DNA from 3 places in the Pantoea sp. App145 genome. Region 1 is predicted to be linked to each of the others. Evidence: predicted binding sites of a transcription regulator. Region 1 holds the regulator's gene; each other region holds the start of a gene.

Region 1 (6,749 bases):
AGGGTAAGGTGAGCAACGACAGGCCATAACCCAGCGCCGCCAGCGCCATGCTGTTACGCATTTCCCTGCCACGCGTCGCGCCGATAAACATGCCATCCAGCAGATAACACCATACCCCCACCAGGGGCATCACCACCTGCCACACCAGGTAACGGTCGGCGGCTGCGCGGAGTTCGTCCAGCGAGGTCAGCAACCCGACAATTTGTACCCCGCACAGGGCATACATCATGGCGAACAGCAACGCCACCAGGCCTGCCTGACGGCATGCCGCGTGCCAGACCAGCAACAACTGGCTGCGATCTTTCGCACCAACCGCTTCACCAGAGCAGGCTTCAACCGCATAAGCGAAACCATCCAGTGCGTAGGCTGTGAAAGTGAGAAACATCAGCAGAACCGCGTTGACTGCAACCACATCTGGCCCAATGCGCGCGCCAAAGATCGTCAGAGAAGCAAAACAGATTTGCAGCAGAAATGAGCGCAACATAATGTCGCGATTGAGACGAAACAGGCGGGCGGCACCACCGCGCCAGCTCTCTTTCAGCAGGGTGAAATCAATACCACGTAGCTTTAATACCCGAGCTACCATCAACAGCCCGACACCCAGGGTGACGTATTCGGCCAGTGCCGTAGCCGCAGCAGCGCCTGCCACTCCGCAGTGCAGGCCGAGCACAAACAGCAGATCCAGCAGAATATTGACCAGGTTGCCCACCACCAGCAAAACAACGGGTGCGCGTGCATACTGCACACCCAACAGCCAGCCCAGGAGTACCAGATTAGCCAGCGTAGCGGGAGCACTGAGCCAGCGAATCTGAATAAACAGTTGCGCCTGTTGCTGTACCGCAACGCTGCCTCCCATTAGCGCAGCCGCCAGATTGCTGACAGGTGTGCGCAGCAACATAAACAACACACCTGCGATCAATGCGATAAGCAACGGTTGGGTAAGCGCACGCGCCAGCGCCGTTTTATCGCTGGCACCAAATGCCTGGGCAGTCAGTCCGGTCGTGCTCATGCGTAAAAACAACAGCAGCATAAAAATGAAGCTGGTTGCAGTGCTACCCACTGCCACGCCACCGAGATAGATCGGACTGTCAAGATGGCCAATCACCGCGGTATCCACCACGCCGAGCAACGGCACCGTGATATTCGAAAGGATCATCGGCAGCGCCAGCCGCCAGAGTGTCTTATCAGAGGAGGAAAACAGCTGCATCAGCCCGTCCCGGTTTGTGCTGCGCTACAGTTATTTTGGCAAATCAAACCACGGCAGCGCAGAGGCGCTACCGTAGTGGGGGATTTAAAGGATTAAAGCCATTCGCCGTTGCGCACGATACCCACCGCCAGCCCTTCAACGGTGAGTGACTGTTCACGGGTATCGACCACAATCGGCTGGAAGTCACTGTTTTCTGGCAGCAGCTGCACAATCGCGCCCTGCTTTTTCCAGCGTTTCACTGTGACTTCATCATCAATGCGCGCCACCACGACCTGGCCATTGCGCACTTCCTGAGTCTTGTGTACCGCCAGTAAGTCACCATCCATAATGCCGATATCTTTCATCGACATGCCGCTAACGCGCAACAGGAAATCAGCGGTGGGTTTGAAGAGGTTGGCATCAACCTGGTAGTGAGCCTCGATGTGCTCCTGGGCCAGTAACGGTTCACCCGCGGCGACACGGCCAATCAGCGGCAGCCCCTCACTGGCTTCTTCTTCCATTAATAAACGAATACCGCGCGACGCTCCGGAGACGATTTCAATCACGCCTTTGCGTGCCAGAGCCTTCAGATGTTCTTCTGCCGCATTCGGTGAGCGGAAGCCCAGTTGCGCAGCAATTTCCGCACGCGTTGGCGGCATGCCCGTCTGGTTGATATGGTCGCGAATCAGATCATAGACCTGTTGCTGCCTGCTGGTTAACGCTTTCATCCCGCCCCCTGGTTGTTTATACAGTCGCTGTGAGTATATACAGGTATTGGCGAAATGGAAACCAAAACTGAGGGAAAAATCAGCGAGTTGATGAATCCGGAATCCTTATCGCAAATGCGACCAAAGCAGCGCGATCCAGACGAAAATAGCCAGTAAGATAGCTAACAATACGGCAGCCGACCCCATGTCTTTCGCGCGTCCGGCCAGCGGATGACGCTCCTGACCAATGCGGTCGACGACGGCTTCAATGGCACTATTCATAATCTCAACGATGACCACCAGCACCACAGAACCGATCATGAGTACGCGGGAGATCGCGTCAACATCCAGCCAGCATGCCACCACAATCGCCACCAGTGCGGCGATAGCCTCCTGGCGAAATGCCGCTTCATGTTGCCAGGCGGCGCGCAATCCCTGCCAGGAATAACCGGCAGCTTTCACTATCCTGAGAATACCGGTGACGTTATTTGCCATGTCGTTGAACCCTTTACTCGTTTTGACGTCAATGTCTGGGCAGCCGGGAATGGCACGGCCACAGATCTTCGCGGCACTTTCTGGTATGCTTGCCGCGCTTTGCTAACAAGAGGCTTAAAGTTGTCTATGTCAGGTTGGCGTAAACTTTATTATAAATTATTGAATTTACCACTCTCCATTTTGGTAAAGAGTAAGGCTATTCCGTCGGATCCTGTGTCTGAACATGGGTTAGATTCAACGCGGCCAATCCTATATGTGCTGCCTTATGATTCCAAGGCCGATCTACTCACACTGCGTTCGCAGTGTCTGAAACACGATCTGCCGGATCCGCTTACACCACTGGAAATTGATGGCACGTTGTTGCCACGCTATGTCTTTATCCACGACGGTCCACGCGTTTTCCCTTATTTCGTGCCGAATCTGGAGTCAGTGAAGCTATTTCATGACTATCTCGATCTGCATCGCAGCAACCCCGAACTGGATGTGCAAATGCTGCCAGTGTCGGTGATGTTTGGACGCGCACCAGGCCGTGAAGTACAGGGTGAACAGACGCCACATCTGCGCATTCTTAACGGTGTACAGAAGTTCTTTGCCATTCTCTGGCATGGCCGCGACAGCTTTGTCCGCTTCTCGCCGACAGTGTCGCTACGTCAGATGGCAACCGAGCATGGAACTGACAAGTCAATTGCGCAAAAACTGGCCCGCGTGGCGCGTATTCACTTCGCCCGCCAGCGTCTGGCTGCCATCGGCCCGCGTTTACCCGCCCGCCAGGATCTGTTTAACAAGCTGTTGCAATCGAAAGCCATTGAAAAGGCTGTGGAAGATGAAGCGCGCAGCAAAAAGATTTCCCATGAGAAGGCACAGCAGAACGCCATTGAAATGATGGAAGAGATTGCGGCTGACTTCTCCTATGAGGCCATCCGCGTCACTGACCGCGTCATGGGATGGATGTGGAGCCGACTCTATCAGGGTATCAACGTCAATGGCGGCGAGCGCGTACGTCAGCTGGCACAGGATGGTCACGAGATTGTCTATGTTCCCTGCCATCGCAGCCATATGGATTACCTGCTGCTCTCCTATGTGCTTTACCACCAGGGTCTGGTACCACCGCACATCGCTGCCGGTATCAATCTTAACTTCTGGCCTGCCGGTCCGATTTTCCGTCGTCTGGGTGCGTTCTTTATTCGCCGTACCTTTAAAGGCAACAAGCTCTATTCTACTGTTTTTCGTGAATATCTTGGCGAGTTGTTTAATCGCGGCTATTCGGTTGAATACTTTGTCGAGGGTGGACGTTCACGTACCGGTCGCCTGCTGGACCCGAAAACCGGCACCCTGTCAATGACGTTACAAGCCCTGTTGCGTGGCAGCAGCCGTCCGATTACTTTCGTGCCGATTTACATTGGGTACGAGCATGTGATGGAAGTGGGGACCTACGCCAAAGAACTGCGCGGGGCGGTGAAAGAAAAAGAAGGCTTTATGCAGATGGTGCGCGGCCTGCGTAAGTTGCGCAATCTGGGCCAGGGTTATGTCAACTTCGGCGAACCGCTGCCGCTGGTGAATTACCTGAACAAACATGTACCGGAATGGCGTGAGTCCATCGATCCGATTGAACCACCGCGTCAGGCGTGGATGACCCCCGCCGTGAATGACATCGCGAACCGTCTGATGGTGCGAATTAACGAAGCCGGGGCCGCCAATGCGATGAACCTGTGCGTTACCGCACTGCTGGCATCTCGTCAGCGTTCGCTTACCCGCGAGCAACTGATTGAGCAACTGGAATGCTACACCCAGTTGCTGCGCAATGTCCCTTACTCGTCAGAAGCCACAGTGCCGAACCTCAGTGCTGAAGCGCTGCTTGATCACGCCATGGGCATGAACAAGTTTGAGACCGAGCAGGACAACATTGGTGACATCATCATTCTGCCGCGCGAGCAGGCGGTTCTGATGACCTATTACCGCAACAATATCCAGCATATGCTGGTTATGCCATCATTGATTGCCGCGATTGTGCAGCAGCACCGGGAAATCAGTGAAGCGGAGTTACTGCGCCAGGTGAGTCTGGTGTATCCCATGCTGAAGAGTGAACTGTTCCTGCGCTGGAGCAGCGATGAATTACCTGGCTTGCTGCAGAATCTTTGTGCTGAAATGGCGCGCCAGGGTCTGGTGAGCCAACAGGATGGCCTGCTGAAGCTGAGTGCTGCACGCTCTCGTACCCTTCAGCTATTGGCAGCCGGTATTCGTGAAACCTTACAGCGTTTTGCCATTACCTTCTCCATCCTCAGCGCGAAACCCAGCATCAACCGGGGCACGCTGGAGAAAGAGAGCCGCACGCTGGCACAGCGCCTGTCAGTGCTCCATGGCATTAATGCTCCAGAGTTCTTCGATAAAGCGGTATTCACGACACTGGTGATGACCCTGCGAGATGAGGGCTATCTCAACGACAGCGGCGATGCCGATGTGCAACGTACGCAGATTATGTGGCTGATGCTGGCAGAGCTGGTCACCAGCGATGTGCGCCTGACGATTGAGAGCGCCACCGTTCACGATTAACGCCAGCCAGAAATAAAAAAGCCGTCATCCTTTACCGATGACGGCTTTTTTTTCATCTGATCTACCGCGACTACATCAAACCAATAAACGGCAGGGTATTCAACAGAATGCCAATAAACAGCACCAGGCCAACGTAGTTATTGTTGAGGAACGCCTGGAAGCAGGGATCACGCTCGCGCCGGGCAATCAGTTTCTGTTGATGGACAAACAAGCCTGCCGCCAGCAGCAGCGACCAGTAAAATGCACCGTTCAGATTTAGCAGTAATCCCACCACAGCCATCAGACCCAGCGTCGCCAGTTGCAGCAGGCCGATGATCAGCTTGTCATACCGGCCAAACAGAATCGCCGTCGATTTCACCCCAATCTTCAGATCATCATCCCTGTCCACCATGGCGTATTGCGTATCGTATGCAACGGTCCAGCACAGGTTAGCAATAAACACCAGCCAGCAAACCAGAGGTAAGGACTCACTAACTGCGGCCCACCCCATCGGAATCGCCCAGCCAAATGCCGCGCCCAGTACCACCTGTGGCAGATGGGTATAGCGCTTCATAAAGGGATAAACCCAGGCCAGTGCCAGCCCGACAACCGACAGCAGAATCGTCATAAGATTCATGGTCAGTACCAGCACAAATGCCAGCAACGCCAAGCCAACAAACAGTAGCTTTGCCTCTTTCTCAGACACCAGGCCACTGGCTAGCGGGCGAGCGGCAGTGCGTTTCACATGCCCATCGACTTTACGGTCAGCGTAGTCATTGATCACACAACCGGCTGCACGCATCACGATCACACCCAACACAAACACCAGCAGTACCGATAACGGCGGGATCGCCATCCCCGATAACCACAGCGCCCATAGTGTGGGCCACAACAACAGCAAGGTGCCAATGGGTTTATCTATACGCATCAGGCGGCTGTACGCCTGCAATTTATTTATTCCCAGAGTCTTTTGCACAATCTTTATCCTTGAACCTGCGCGCGGTACAGCGGTGACGCAGGTAAAAACAGTTCAGTTAACAACAGCGGCTTGCCCGATAAACGCAGGCGTGAACGACGTCCCCACAATTCATCAACCTGGCCCGGTTCGATAAAATCGCGTGTCAGCGTTGAAGAAGCAAAAAGATAGCGGCCAAGAGGTCGCGTGCCGAGTTGCTGTAGCATTTGCTCAGGTCCATTTAGCGTGCTTTCAGGCACCAGCGTTCGCCCAGCCAGCCAGGGAATACCGTCACCACACAGGATAATTTCCCGCAGCCAGAAGCGTTCATCCTCTGGCAGTTGCTGGCCTTCATCCTCCAGCTCACTGGCAGGGATAAAACCTTCACGCACAACCTTGACGGTGACCTGCTGGCAATGCTGCTCAAAGCGCCGGGTCATTGAGTCCTCTTCCATAAGCCAGTCCAGCAAAGGAGCGGAAAGCAAAGGAGAAGAAGCGGGCAGCCAGTGCAGCGCGCGCAGTTGCGCCAGCGCATCCTGAGACATAAAAACACTCCACAGAAAAAAGTGTCTCAGTGTAACGCACCACTGCCGCTGCGTGCTTGCACGAATTGGTAACGGCGCGGTTTTCGGCACCCGAAGGCAAAATAAAACATCGCGCCGCTATAGCAGGTGAATTACTCGCGTTTCAGGCGGTTGCTGTTCGCCAGCCACAAGGTAATCACCAGAATCAGAATCGCCGCCGAATAGCACAGCGTATCGAAAGGATTTTTATGGTCGACAATAATTAAACGAATAATCGCGGTAATACCGATATAGACGAAGTAGCGCAGCGGGAAGTGATAACCCGACTGAAAATACTTCACAATCAGCGCGAT
Region 2 (6,749 bases), 1.1 Mb from region 1:
CGCCGTCTGCTCCAGCGCAAACATATCCACCGGTTCCTCTTCCGCTGGCGGCTGCGTCAGCAGATCGAGGGTCGGCAGCGGCGTAGAAGGACGCTCCAGCGGCTGTTCATGGCGAACCAGGAACGGATGGAACAAGCTATCCTGCACCGGTTTCGCGGGTTGCTCTTCCACAGTGGGTTCAGGCTCAGCAGCGGACCACGGGCTGCTTTCCTCATCAAAGGAAGTCTCCACCTGTGGCTGCGGCGCAACCGGTTGTTGCCACTGTGTAGGCGCAGGAACTTCGGGTTCCGGTGTCGCCGCGATGGTGAACAACGGCTCAGCCGGGCTGTCATCCACCAGATCTTTCATCGGTGAGAAATCAAACGCTGACGAGGTATCGAGGTTAAATACCGGTCCGTCATCAGGCTCAGGCGCTTTTTCTTCCCCATAACGCTGTTGCTGCTGCTCAGCAAACTGGCGCGCCAGCTGTGCCTGTTGCAACGCTTCTTCGTCTTCCGCTGCGGCTTCCGTGTGCCAGCTTTCGCCATAACGCTGCTGTTGCTGTGACTGGAAAGCATCACGCAACTGCGCCTGCTGCAAAGCTTCTGCATCATCAGCCGCAAGCTGATCCAGCACAGGTGACGACACCGGCTGCTCTGTCTCTCTGGCTTTCTCTTCCGCCATCCGCTGCGACGGCAGTTTGATACCATAGGATGCCAGTTCACGTCGTGTCGGCAGTTTCACCGGATTCGGACGTGGCAGTTCCGGGCCAATACCCTGTTTAACCTGCGGATTGTAATCACGCTCCGGCACCACATCGAACGCTGGCATGTAAGGCGCACTGGATGATGCGGCCTTGACAGCTCCGGCAGCCAGGGCGGCGCTGGCCGTGGTGTTCAGCGCTGACGGGACCTGCGCAGCATCCTGCCAGTTACCCATCTGTGGACCATCATCGTCATCCACCGGGGAGAATGCGGGTGTCTCAGCAGGAACCTCAAACCGATACAACGGCGGCTGAGGTGCTGCGACGGGGACTACCGGAGCAGGCTGCGTCGGCTGTACGGGTTGCGTCACAGGCTGCGGCGCAGCTGTTTCTGCTGGCTGGAGCGGAGCCGCTGGCGCAACCTGCGGCTCCTGCAAAGCGGCTTCACTGCTCACGGCAATGGCGGCAGCCGTCGCGGCACTGGCTTTTGCCAGCAACGGATCATCCTGCACATCGGCCAGTGGCGCTTCATTCACCTTACGGGGTTTAGCCAGCAGCACATCATCGTCATCAGACGCAGCGGCACGCAGCGGCGGAACAACGTCATCCGCCTGCTGACGTTCATCTTCGTCCTCATACTCATCATCTTCCTGCCAGGGTTCATCATGACGGGAGCGATTGCTGGCAAACGTCAGCACCCCCATCACCACGCCACCAATTCTTTCGGCAATCGTCAGCCATGACCATCCGGTATACAGCGTAATGCCCGCAGCCCACACGCACAGCAGCGTTAAGGTACCGCCTGCCGAGCTGAACCAGGGTGCCATGGCGTTGCTGATCAGACTGCCGATCACGCCACCGGAGGCGAAATACCAGATATCGTCAGCATTCAGTGCCGCCAGACCACAGGTGGTGACCACCAGCGCCAGCACACCAATCAGACGTAGCCCAACGGCAAAGTAGTCGATGTAGTCGTGGCGATCGCGCTGACGGAAGGTTATCCAGCATAAGCCGATGATCACCGGAGGAATGGCATAGGCCATCACGCCGAAGATAAACAGCAAGGTATCAGCCAGCCATGCCCCCACGCTGCCACCCAAATTATGGATAGGCTCGTGCCAGGCCGTCTGCGACCAACTGGGATCGGAAGGGTTAAAACTGACCAAAGAAACCATCAGATAGATGGCGAATAAGGCCACAAGGATGAGCAACGCTTCAAGCAGCCGACGTCCGCTGCTCAGCGGTTGTAATGAAACGTCTTTGTCTTCTGTATATTCCTGGCTCAAGAGAACTCTCCAGGTGCCTGTAAATTAAGAAGGCAACAGCGTCGGGCACGCCCGACGCTGGTCCTGTATGAATTCACAGGAGTGTACCGAAATCCTGCAAGTTTTGCACCTGCCCTGCGTTAACGGGTTTTGATCACCAGACGATTGCTCTGTTTGACCTCTTCCATTACCACATAGGTGCGGGTGTCGTTCACGCCTGGCAGGCGCAGCAAGGTTTCGCCCAACAGTTTACGATACGCTGACATATCCGGCACACGGGTTTTCAGCAGATAGTCAAAGTCACCGGAAACGAGGTGACACTCTTGAGTTTCCTCAAGTTTTTGCACGGCGGCGTTAAATTGCTCAAACACATCGGGCGCGCCACGATTCAGAGTAATCTCAACAAACACCAGCAGTGAAGCATCGAGATAATGCGGGTTGAGTTGTGCAGTGTAACCAAGAATGAAACCCTGACGTTCCAGGCGGCGAACACGCTCAAGACACGGCGTCGGCGATAAGCCCACACGTTTCGAAAGCTCAACATTGGAAATACGACCATCCTTTTGCAATTCGTTGAGGATGTTGCGGTCGATTCGGTCCAGATCTTTTCCGGGGCGCTTCTTATTGTCTACCATTATTATTGTCTCTCTTAATTCCTTCCCTTAACCTGCCACACCCTGAAAACGTTCATTGTTCAGGGCCTTACTCGAAGTGAAGACCATAAGCCTGTGCAGTAATGCGACCATCCGTATGACGCATGTTGTCTGTCCACATCATGCGTCATTACCAATGTCAGGCTGAGTTTATTTGGCGAAACAAACCAAAACAGGCATGAAATTCTGTTTCGAATCGCTAAATCTTCTCTGCTTCTGATAATGTTTTCGCAAATGCGCAGGCGATTGTCAAAGTAAAACATCCAAATTCAGTACAAGATGCCATACAGAGTGCTGGGTTCCTGTTTTCTAATGAGATTTTTTATACAGCTGCACCACAAATTACCGAGCATTGCCCCCTTTTGGCGCAATCGGCGTGCAGAATCACCACTCATCGTCTACGCCGCTTGCAGCGATTGTTAACAAAATCGCTCAAGACTTTTTTTGCGCCGGTAATTTCCCTACAATCATTCGCTATGTTGTCAGACAAGAAACTGAGGAACACATGAGTACGGCCAAACACAGTAAGCTGCTCATTCTGGGCTCCGGCCCTGCCGGTTACACTGCGGCAGTCTATGCCGCACGCGCCAACCTGAATCCGGTCTTGATTACCGGTCTGGAAAAAGGTGGTCAGCTCACCACCACCACTGAAGTGGAAAACTGGCCGGGCGACCCGCACGATCTGACAGGTCCATCGCTGATGGAACGTATGCATGAGCATGCGGAGAAGTTCAACACCGAGATCATTTTCGATCATATTCACACCGTTGATTTGCAGAACCGTCCGTTCCGCCTGACCGGTGACAGCGGCGAATACACCGCGGACGCACTGATCATCGCCACCGGTGCTTCTGCCCGTTACCTTGGCCTGCCTTCTGAAGAAGCGTTTAAAGGCAAAGGCGTATCGGCCTGCGCCACCTGTGACGGTTTCTTCTACCGCAACCAGAAAGTCGCGGTAATTGGCGGGGGTAACACCGCCGTGGAAGAAGCGCTGTACCTGGCGAATATCGCTGCTGAAGTTCACCTGATTCACCGCCGTGACAACTTCCGCGCCGAGAAGATCCTTATCGATCGTCTGATGGAAAAAGTGCGCAACGGTAATATCGTGTTGCATACCGATCGCACCCTGGATGAAGTGGTGGGTGATCAGATGGGTGTGACCGGTCTGAAACTGCTGTCAACCAAAGGTGAAGAGCCAGAATCGCTGGAAGTTGCCGGTCTGTTCGTCGCTATCGGCCATAGCCCTAACACGGCGATCTTCGAAGGTCAGCTGGCGCTGGAAAATGGTTACATCAAAGTTCAGTCTGGTCTGCACGGCAACGCCACCCAGACCAGCATCCCGGGCGTCTTTGCCGCCGGTGACGTCATGGACCATATCTATCGTCAGGCGATCACCTCCGCCGGTACCGGTTGTATGGCAGCGCTGGATGCTGAACGTTACCTTGATGGTCTGGTTAAAAACGATAAGTAAGTTGTTAATAACTTGATCATAATTGCCGGAGGCGACCTGTTTTGGTCGCCTTTTTTATTACCTGCGTGCTACAGTTCATGCGCCTGACCTTGCAGAGGTTTTCCCCTCTCCACGGCTTCTAATCTGGATCATCGAACGGCTTCGCATGAACAAATCGCGGCAACAGGAACTTATCCGCTGGCTTCGCCAGCAACGTCATCACGGTGCACGCAGCCTGCGTCTGGTTTCTCTGCTGGGCTTTGCCAGCGCCCTGGTGATCATTGCCCAGGCATGGCTGCTCGCCACGCTGTTACAGGCGCTGATCATCACTCATCTACCCCGCGCTGAACTTATCAGCCAGTTTGCCCTGCTGCTGCTGTGTTTTGTACTGCGCGCCGCACTGAACTATGGCCGTGAGATGGCTGGTCAGCGCGCGGGGATGGCGATCCGCCGGGCGCTGCGGCAGCAGGTGTTGGACCGACTGAATGCGCTGGGTCCGGCCTGGATTCAGGGTAAACCCGCCGGCAGCTGGGCGACGCTACTGCTGGAGCAGATTGAGGAGATGCAGGAATATTACGCCCGATATCTGCCGCAAATGTCGCTGGCGGTTTTTATTCCCTGCGCCATTCTGGTGGCGATTTTCCCGATTAACTGGGCAGCCGGATTGATTTTGCTGGTCACCGCCCCGCTCATTCCGCTGTTTATGGCGATGGTCGGTATGGGCGCTGCCGATGCCAACCGACGTAATTTCCTCGCGCTGGCCAGACTCAGCGGGGATTTTTACGATCGCCTGCGTGGCCGCGAAACGCTGCGCCTGTTTGATCGTGCCAGTGCCGAACAACAGGCCATCAGCCGTACCACCACCGATTTTCGTCAACGCACCATGGAAGTGTTACGTCTGGCCTTCCTCTCGTCAGCGGTGCTGGAGTTTTTCGCTTCACTGGCGATTGCCGTAGTGGCGGTGTATTTCGGCTTCTCCTACCTTGGCGAGCTGAATTTTGGTCATTACCACAGCGGCGTCACGTTGTTTGCCGGTTTCCTTGCGTTAATCCTCGCCCCGGAATTCTTCCAGCCGCTGCGTGATTTAGGCACCTTTTACCATGCTAAAGCCCAGGCCGTGGGCGGGGCAGATGCACTGGATCGTTTTCTTCAGGACAGCCCCGACACACCCGCATCAGCAGGCGCAGCAGTCACGTTTTCCGCGCCTCTTGAGCTGGAAGCCTGCGATCTGGTGGTGATGACCGCCCGCGGCGAAGCGCTATCTCAGCCGCTGACCTTCAGCCTCGCAGCAGAAAAACGCGTGGCGCTGGTAGGGCAAAGTGGCGCGGGCAAAACTGCCCTGATGAATGTGTTGCTCGGCTTTCTGCCTTATGCGGGATCGCTGAAAATCAACGGTACGGAGTTGCATGACATCGATCGCGCCAGCTGGCAGCAACAACTGGCCTGGGTGGGGCAAAACCCGCACTTACCTGCTGCCACTCTGCGTGAAAACGTGTTGATGGGACGCAGCGTCACTGAGGCAGAGCTGGAGCGCACGCTGGATGATGCTGGCGTCGCGGAATTTCTGCCACGGCTGCCCCAGGGGCTGGATACGCCTCTCGGTGATAGCGCGACAGGCTTATCCGTCGGCCAGGCTCAGCGTGTGGCGGTGGCCCGTGCGCTGCTGAAACCGGCGCAACTGCTGTTGCTGGATGAGCCGGGATCAGGACTGGATAGTCAGAGCGAACAACGGGTGATGGCGGCCCTGAAACAAGCCGCGACACGACAAACCACCCTAATGATTACCCATCAGCTCAGCGACCTCGCCAGCTGGGATGAAATCTGGGTGATGCAAGACGGTCAGTTGGTGCAGCAAGGTCACTGGCAACAGCTGCATCAGCAGGAAGGGCCATTACGCGAGATGGTGCAGCATCGTCAGAAGGAGATTGCCTGATGCAAAGCCTGATGCCTTTTTTACGTTTGTGGCGACGTCATCCGTGGCGTCTTGGCCTGGGAATGGTGCTGGCGATTGCCACCCTGCTGGCGAGCATTGGTTTGCTGACCCTGTCCGGCTGGTTCCTGGCTGCCTCTTCGGTGGCGGGCGTTGCCGGTCTGTACACCTTCAACTATATGTTACCCGCCGCCGGAGTACGAGGTGCAGCGATCATTCGCACCGCAGCGCGTTATTTCGAACGTCTGGTCAGCCACGATGCCACCTTCCGCGTGCTGCAACATTTACGCGTCTTCACCTTCAGCAAATTAATCGCGCTGGCCCCACAACAGCTGGCGCAGTTTCGCCAGGGGGACCTGCTCAACCGTTTTGTTGGCGATGTCGATACGCTTGATCACCTTTATTTGCGCGTGATCTCACCGCTGGTGGGGGCTGCTGTGGTGATCGTTGCTGTGACCCTCGGCTTAGCCTGGCTGGATGTGCCGCTGGCGCTATTGCTTGGCGGCATCATGCTGGCAACGCTGTTAGTGATGCCGCCGCTGTTCTGGCGTTTTGGCGCCAGTGCGGGCCAGCAGATCGCGCAGCATCAGGCTAACTGGCGTTTACAACTCACGAACTGGCTCACCGGACTGGCTGAACTGCAAATCTATGGCGCGGCCGCGCGCTGGCGGGCACAGCTTGATAGTGAGGAGATCGACTGGCAACAGGCCCAGCGCAAGCAACATCGTTTGCAGGCTGTGGCGCAAAGTCTGTTGTTACTGATTACCGG
Region 3 (6,749 bases), 950 kb from region 1:
TGATCATTTGCAGCGTTTCCGGCTTCATCAGCACCAGCGCTTCCGCCTGGGCTTCACGCACCGTTTCGGATTTGCCGGAGACATCCACCATATGGGCTTCGCCAGCGGCATTGATATGAGTTAACGAGGACATGCTTACAACTTCTTCAAATGAGAGACAAAATTACAGGGACGGGTACGCGCATCCAGTTGATCGACAATGATGCGTTCCCAGGCACTGCGGCAGGCATTGCTGGAACCGGGTACGGCAAAAATCAGCGTTTGATTTGCCATACCCGCCACCGCGCGTGACTGCAAAGTGGCGCTGCCGATCTCTTCGTATGAGATCATGCGGAACAGCTCGCCAAATCCTTCAATTTCGCGATCAAACAGCGGCAGCAGCGCTTCTGGCGTACTGTTTTTGCTGTTAAAACCGGTGCCACCGTTGACGATCACCAACTGGACATCGTCGCTGGCAATCCAGCGCGACACCGTGGCGCGAATACGATAACGGTTATCCGGTACGATCGCGTGATCAACCACCTGATGCCCAGCTTCGGTTAGTGCTTCACGCAAATAATCACCTGAGGTGTCGGAACCCGCATCACGGCTGTCAGAAACGGTCAGCACCGCAGCGTTGATGGCAACAAAGTCGCCGGAAGATTTACCCATGGCCATAACTCCTTTGTTAGCCACCAATGAAGGAAAGATTTTGCGTAATACCGGTGTTGCCCTGATGCAGAAAATGCGTCTGCTTTTTCTGCCCAAGGCTGTAGGCGATACGTGCCTGTAGCTCGTCCTGCTGATCGTCGGATGCCAGCAGATCACGCAGCGGGACCCCGCCGTCGCCAAACAGGCACAGATGCAGGTTACCGATCGCCGACACACGCAGGCGATTGCAGCTGGCACAAAAATCTTTGGCATACGGCATGATCAGACCGATCTCGCCCTGATAATCGGGATGGCGAAACACCTGCGCCGGGCCATCGCTCCGACCGCGCGGCTGGCGCTGCCAGCCCTGCATAATCAGCTGGTCGCGGATCACCTCGCCCGAGATATGATGACGGCGGAACAGATCGCCGCCCTCCCCGGTTTCCATCAGCTCGATAAAACGTAGCTGGATCGGTCGGGTACGAATCCACTGTAGAAAGGTGTCAAGGCTGTGGCTGTTGACATCGCGCATCAGCACACTGTTGACTTTCACCTGCGCAAAGCCGGCCTCAAAGGCGGCATCAATGCCCGCCATGACCTGATGAAACTTGTCTTGCCCGGTGATGGCGTGAAACTGGCGGGCATCAAGGCTATCGACGCTGACATTGAGGGCCGTCAGCCCGGCAGCACGCCATTCGCGAACATCACGCGCCAGACGATAGCCGTTAGTGGTAACGGCTATCTGACGAATGGCGTCATTTTCGCGCACTGCGGCAATGATGTCGGTGAAATCACGACGTAAGGAGGGTTCGCCACCCGTCAGGCGCACTTTTTCAGTGCCCGCGGCCGCAAAGGCACGCGTCACGCGACGGATTTCATCAAGCGAGAGAAAACTTTTATTGCGCGTCCCCTGAGGTTTGTAGCCCTCGGGCAGGCAATAGGTACAACGGAAGTTACACACGTCCGTGACCGACAAGCGCAGATAATAAAAGCTGCGCGCGTAGCTATCTGTAAGTTGTGACACCTGAACACCTTTCCAAATACGGGAGATGCAGTCATTTCTTTCTGCACCCTGGCAGCTCTGGGCTGCGGCCTGGGCACCGTATCCGAAGACTTAGGTACACAGGCTAGAGTGTATGTTGCGACTCAAAGCAACACGGTTGCATGAATGTTAGCGCGATTTGTTGTTCGCTTCCATTAAGGATTTTCGCTATATATATTGATACATAACGTTTTTTCACCGCATTTTCGCGACAGGATACGTTAAAATAGCCGACAGATTTTGATACATATCAGTTTAACTGCTGCTCAACGGTTGAGCGTCAGTCATAAGGAGCAACATGAATCGTACCCTGGCAGATTTGGATCGTGTGGTGGCGCTGGGCGGCGGCCACGGTCTGGGTCGTGTAATGTCGGCGCTGGCACCGCTTGGCTCGCGTCTGACCGGTATTGTTACCACCACCGACAACGGCGGTTCGACCGGACGCATCCGCCGTTCAGAAGGCGGTATTGCCTGGGGCGATATGCGTAACTGCATCAACCAGTTGATCACCGAACCGAGCGTCGCTTCAGCGATGTTTGAATATCGCTTTACCGGCAATGGCGAACTGGCCGGTCACAACCTCGGCAACCTGATCCTGAAAGCGCTTGACCATCTCAGCGTGCGTCCGCTGGAAGCCATCAATATCATCCGCAACCTGCTGAAAGTGGATGCATTTTTGATTCCAATGTCCGAGCAACCCGTCGATCTGGTAGCCCAGGATAACGAAGGCAATATGGTGTACGGCGAAACCGCAGTTGATGAGATGAAGCAGGCCCCGCAGGAGTTGATGCTGCATCCCAACGTCATCCCCACTCGTGAAGCGCTGGATGCGATTGGCGAAGCGGATTTGATCCTGATTGGTCCCGGCAGTTTCTACACCAGCCTGATGCCGATTCTGCTGATGGAAGAGATGGCGCGCGCATTGCGTCGCACCCCGGCAACCATGGTGTTTATCGGCAACCTGGGCCGGGAACTCAGCCCGGCCGCCGCCAGCCTGACCGTGGCGGACAAACTGGTGATCATGGAAAAAGCGATTGGTAAACGGGTGATTGATGCAGTGATCGTCAGCCCGGCGGCGGATATTCGCGGCGTAGAGGAGCGTTTAATCGTGCGCGAACCGCTGGAGGCCGCCGACATTAAATACCGACATGACCGCCAGCTGCTGCGCGTGGCGCTGGAGCATGCCATCCAGGCATTTTGACCTGAAAATTGCGCAACAAAAGGGTGCTCCGGTTATCAGGAGGCAGCGATAAACAGCTCGCGTAGTTCATGCAACTGGTCGCGTACCCGCGCTGCCTCTTCAAACTCCAGATTCTGCGCGTGCTGCTGCATCTGCCCTTCCAGCTCATGAATTTTCTTCTGCATCGCCTGCGGGGTGAGCGCCAGATAGCTGGCCTCGGCTTCAGCGGCGGTGCGCGATGCCGTTTTGCCCTTGCCACGGGTTTTGACCACGTTTTTACCCAGTTCGAGAATATCGGTGATCTTTTTGTTCAGCCCCTGCGGCACGATGCCATTTTCTTCATTGTAGCGCTGCTGTTTCTCGCGACGGCGCTCTGTCTCACTAATGGCGCGAGCCATCGACGGCGTGATCTTATCAGCGTACAGAATTGCTTTACCATTGATGTTACGCGCAGCACGGCCAATGGTCTGAATCAGTGAACGTTCGGAGCGCAGGAAGCCTTCTTTATCGGCATCAAGAATCGCCACCAGCGACACTTCCGGCATATCCAGCCCTTCACGCAGCAGGTTAATCCCCACCAGTACGTCAAACTCACCCAGGCGCAGGTCGCGAATGATCTCCATACGCTCCACCGTGTCGATATCCGAGTGCAGATAACGCACCTTTTCGCCGTGCTCTTCCAGATACTCGGTCAAATCTTCCGCCATGCGCTTGGTCAGGGTGGTGACCAGCACACGTTCATTGATCTCTACGCGCTTACGGATTTCCGACAGCAGGTCATCCACCTGGGTTGTCACCGGACGCACTTCGAGGATCGGATCGAGCAGGCCGGTCGGACGCACCACCTGATCAATCACTTCATTACCGGATTTCTCCAGCTCGTAGTTACCCGGCGTGGCCGAAACATAGATGGTTTGCGGGGCCAGCGCTTCAAATTCTTCAAAGCGTAGCGGGCGGTTATCCAGCGCTGACGGCAGGCGAAAGCCATATTCCACCAGCGTCTCTTTACGCGCGCGGTCACCGCGATACATGCCCCCAATCTGCGGAATGGTGACGTGGGATTCATCAACCACCAGCAAGCCATCGGCCGGGAGGTAGTCAAACAGCGTCGGCGGTGGCTCGCCCGGCCCACGTCCGGAGAGATAGCGCGAATAGTTTTCGATACCGGAGCAGTAACCCAGCTCGTTCATCATCTCGAGGTCAAACTGGGTACGCTGGGTAATGCGCTGTTCTTCCAGTAATTTATTGTTTTCCAGCAGCACCTGACGGCGTACCACCAGCTCCTTTTTGATCTCTTCCATGGATTGCAGGATGCGTTCGCGCGGTGTGACATAGTGGGTTTTGGGATAGACGGTAAAACGCGGCACCACCGAAACCACCTGGCCGGTGAGCGGGTCAAACAGTGACAGCCGCTCCACTTCTTCATCAAACAGCTCCACGCGCAGCGCGATATCGTCAGATTCGGCTGGGAAGACATCAATCACCTCGCCGCGCACGCGGAAGGTGCCACGCTGGAACACCTGGTCGTTGCGGCTATATTGCAACTCCGCCAGGCGGCGCAGAATACTGCGTTGATCAATGATCATGCCGCGCGTCAGATGCAGCATCATTTTCAGGTAAAGATCGGGATCGCCCAGGCCGTAGATCGCCGAAACCGACGCCACCACAATCACGTCACGCCGTTCCAGCAGCGCCTTGGTGGCCGACAGACGCATCTGCTCAATATGCTCATTCACCGACGCATCTTTTTCTATAAAGGTGTCGGAGCTGGGCACATAAGCTTCTGGCTGATAGTAGTCGTAGTAGGAGACGAAAAACTCCACCGCGTTATCCGGGAAGAACTCCTTCATCTCGCCGTAAAGCTGAGCCGCCAGCGTCTTGTTAGGAGCCAGTACCATGGTAGGCCGGTTAAGATCGGCAATCACATTGGCCACGGTAAAGGTTTTTCCCGAACCGGTCACCCCCAGCAGCGTCTGATGCGCCAGGCCATCCTCCAGCCCCTCTTCCAGACGACGAATCGCCTCAGGCTGGTCCCCTGATGGTTTAAAAGCGGAGTTGAGTTTAAAGGCTTTACTCATGGTTTTGCGGTTCCTGCTGGAGAAGTCGGCGGGCAGGCTGCTAATTCTACTCTGCCAGCGCGAATTTGCCAGTAAAAAATACTGGATATATTTACATGTATGCTGCACGATTACGGGGAGGCGTGGCGACTCGCCGCAGTGCAATTTTAACAAGGACAGGTAACACCTTGTGGTACAAGGTTATCCCCAGAAAGGAGATGCTTTTAACATTTGTCAATAGAGCGTCATAAAATTGCAGTCTGATGACGAGCAAGATAATTCTCAGGCTTGATTTTAACTAACATATTGATTTGTTAGAGAATCACTAAAAAGCCCAGTTTCTCAGCATAATGTATGCAGGCCGCGTATTTCCTCGCTTGCGCTCTGTTTTCAGTCTCTAATACACAAGGTTATCCACAGGAATAGTGGATAACTGATGGCAGCCCCGCCCCCATCGCCTGTGCATAATTTTCTCCGGCTTGTCCTGACGTGCGAAAAAATTTTTTTTTGCGTTTATTTTTCTCACAACCTGCGCGGCATTAACTATTCTTTTTCCGTGCTGAGGGGGGCTGCTGGATGAAATTTCCAGTAAATAAGGCCACTTATTCCTGCCGGTTCTGCCTTATGCCAGATCGGCTGCACCAGAATCGTTAAGCATTCAGCACCGCTAAAGTGCAGCCTTTTTATCACTCCGTGGAATTGTTAAGCGTTACTCAACTTTTAAGCCTGATTTTTGCCCGCCATTGATGCATTTTTCATCGCATCAGCAACCTGGCCTGAGAATTGCAGGTTTATCGATAGAGCATTTGTAACAACTCACTGATGGTGAGAGTGGCAATGATGAATCGTGTTTGACTGTTTGCCAGACGACACAGAGCGGAAGCATTCAGGCTAATTATCTGGAAGGAGAATGTCAGATGCTGAGTTTACGTTCGGTGAATCAGTTTTACGGTCAAAACCATATTCTGTGGGATGTGGATCTGGATCTGCCGCCCGGCACCTGCACTGGCGTGCTGGGGAGTCCGGGGATGGGGAAAACCACGCTGGTCAACTGCATTATGGGGCGGCTGCCAATCAACAGCGGCTCGATGACATGGCAGGAAGATGGCTCCCCCCCCGAAGACTTATTGCTGCAACCGGCGGAGCAACGTGCACGCATGGGCATTGGCTATGTGCCACAGGGACGTCATATTTTCTCGCAGATGAGCGTGGAAGATAACCTGCTGATTGCGTTGATGGCGGCGCAGGATGAGCGCAGCCGCGCTATCCCGGAAATGGTGTTTGATTTGTTCCCGGCGCTCTACTCACTGCGTCACCAGCGCAGTGGCGAGCTGCCGATGGATCAACAACAGCAGCTGGCTTTGGCACGTGCGCTGGTGCTGCAACCGAAGCTGTTAATCCTCGACGAACCCACTGAAGGGATGTCACCCTGGCTCGAAGAGGAGATGGGTAACTTAATCCGCCGTCTGAACCGTGATTATGGCCTGACCATCCTGCTGCTGGAGCAACACGTCTCCTTTATTCGCCGCGTCGCTGACTACTTTCTGTTGCTGCATCGGGGTCGTAATGTGGCACAGGGCAAAGTGGCACAGCTGGATGATGTCACCATCAACAAATGGCTGACGGTGACCTGATAATGTCGGCTATTTTGGCACAATCCGTAGCGGCGCAATTTATTGCGCAATGCCAGCCGCGCGATAAATCGCGCCGCTACGGCAGTGTCAGGAAGCGTCCGCACTCTGCCTGCTGAGCGTCATCCGTCAGGTACGGAATTTCGCCCAGGCAGGGTGCATCAATACGCTGACGCAGGGTTGTCAGATACTCCTGGTGACGTTTGCCC

The links. Region 1 encodes LexA, which represses DNA repair genes until DNA is damaged. Its sites were predicted from a motif close to TNCTGTATGTACATACAGNA; they were not measured.
Region 2: the regulator LexA is predicted to act here: its motif matches at 2,030-2,049, upstream of RCF31_RS06250 (DNA translocase FtsK 4TM domain-containing protein).
Region 3: the regulator LexA is predicted to act here: its motif matches at 5,010-5,029, upstream of uvrB (excinuclease ABC subunit UvrB).

Annotation. Positions count from the first base shown of each region.
Region 1 covers NZ_CP133290.1:2,477,337-2,484,085, forward strand. The annotation lists gene dinF (MATE family efflux transporter DinF) at 1-1,207, opposite strand, end outside; gene lexA (transcriptional repressor LexA) at 1,300-1,914, opposite strand; gene RCF31_RS11340 (diacylglycerol kinase) at 2,020-2,388, opposite strand; gene plsB (glycerol-3-phosphate 1-O-acyltransferase PlsB) at 2,515-4,938, shown strand; gene ubiA (4-hydroxybenzoate octaprenyltransferase) at 5,009-5,893, opposite strand; gene ubiC (chorismate lyase) at 5,899-6,417, opposite strand; gene psiE (phosphate-starvation-inducible protein PsiE) at 6,549-6,749, opposite strand, start outside.
Region 2 covers NZ_CP133290.1:1,375,755-1,382,503, forward strand. The annotation lists gene RCF31_RS06250 (DNA translocase FtsK 4TM domain-containing protein) at 1-1,968, opposite strand, end outside; gene lrp (leucine-responsive transcriptional regulator Lrp) at 2,088-2,582, opposite strand; gene trxB (thioredoxin-disulfide reductase) at 3,106-4,071, shown strand; gene cydD (heme ABC transporter permease/ATP-binding protein CydD) at 4,217-5,983, shown strand; gene cydC (heme ABC transporter ATP-binding protein/permease CydC) at 5,983-6,749, shown strand, end outside.
Region 3 covers NZ_CP133290.1:1,526,159-1,532,907, forward strand. The annotation lists gene moaC (cyclic pyranopterin monophosphate synthase MoaC) at 1-133, opposite strand, end outside; gene moaB (molybdenum cofactor biosynthesis protein B) at 136-651, opposite strand; gene moaA (GTP 3',8-cyclase MoaA) at 668-1,654, opposite strand; molybdenum cofactor riboswitch at 1,645-1,777, opposite strand; gene RCF31_RS06960 (gluconeogenesis factor YvcK family protein) at 1,971-2,873, shown strand; gene uvrB (excinuclease ABC subunit UvrB) at 2,909-4,930, opposite strand; gene RCF31_RS06970 (ABC transporter ATP-binding protein) at 5,827-6,543, shown strand; gene bioD (dethiobiotin synthase) at 6,620-6,749, opposite strand, start outside.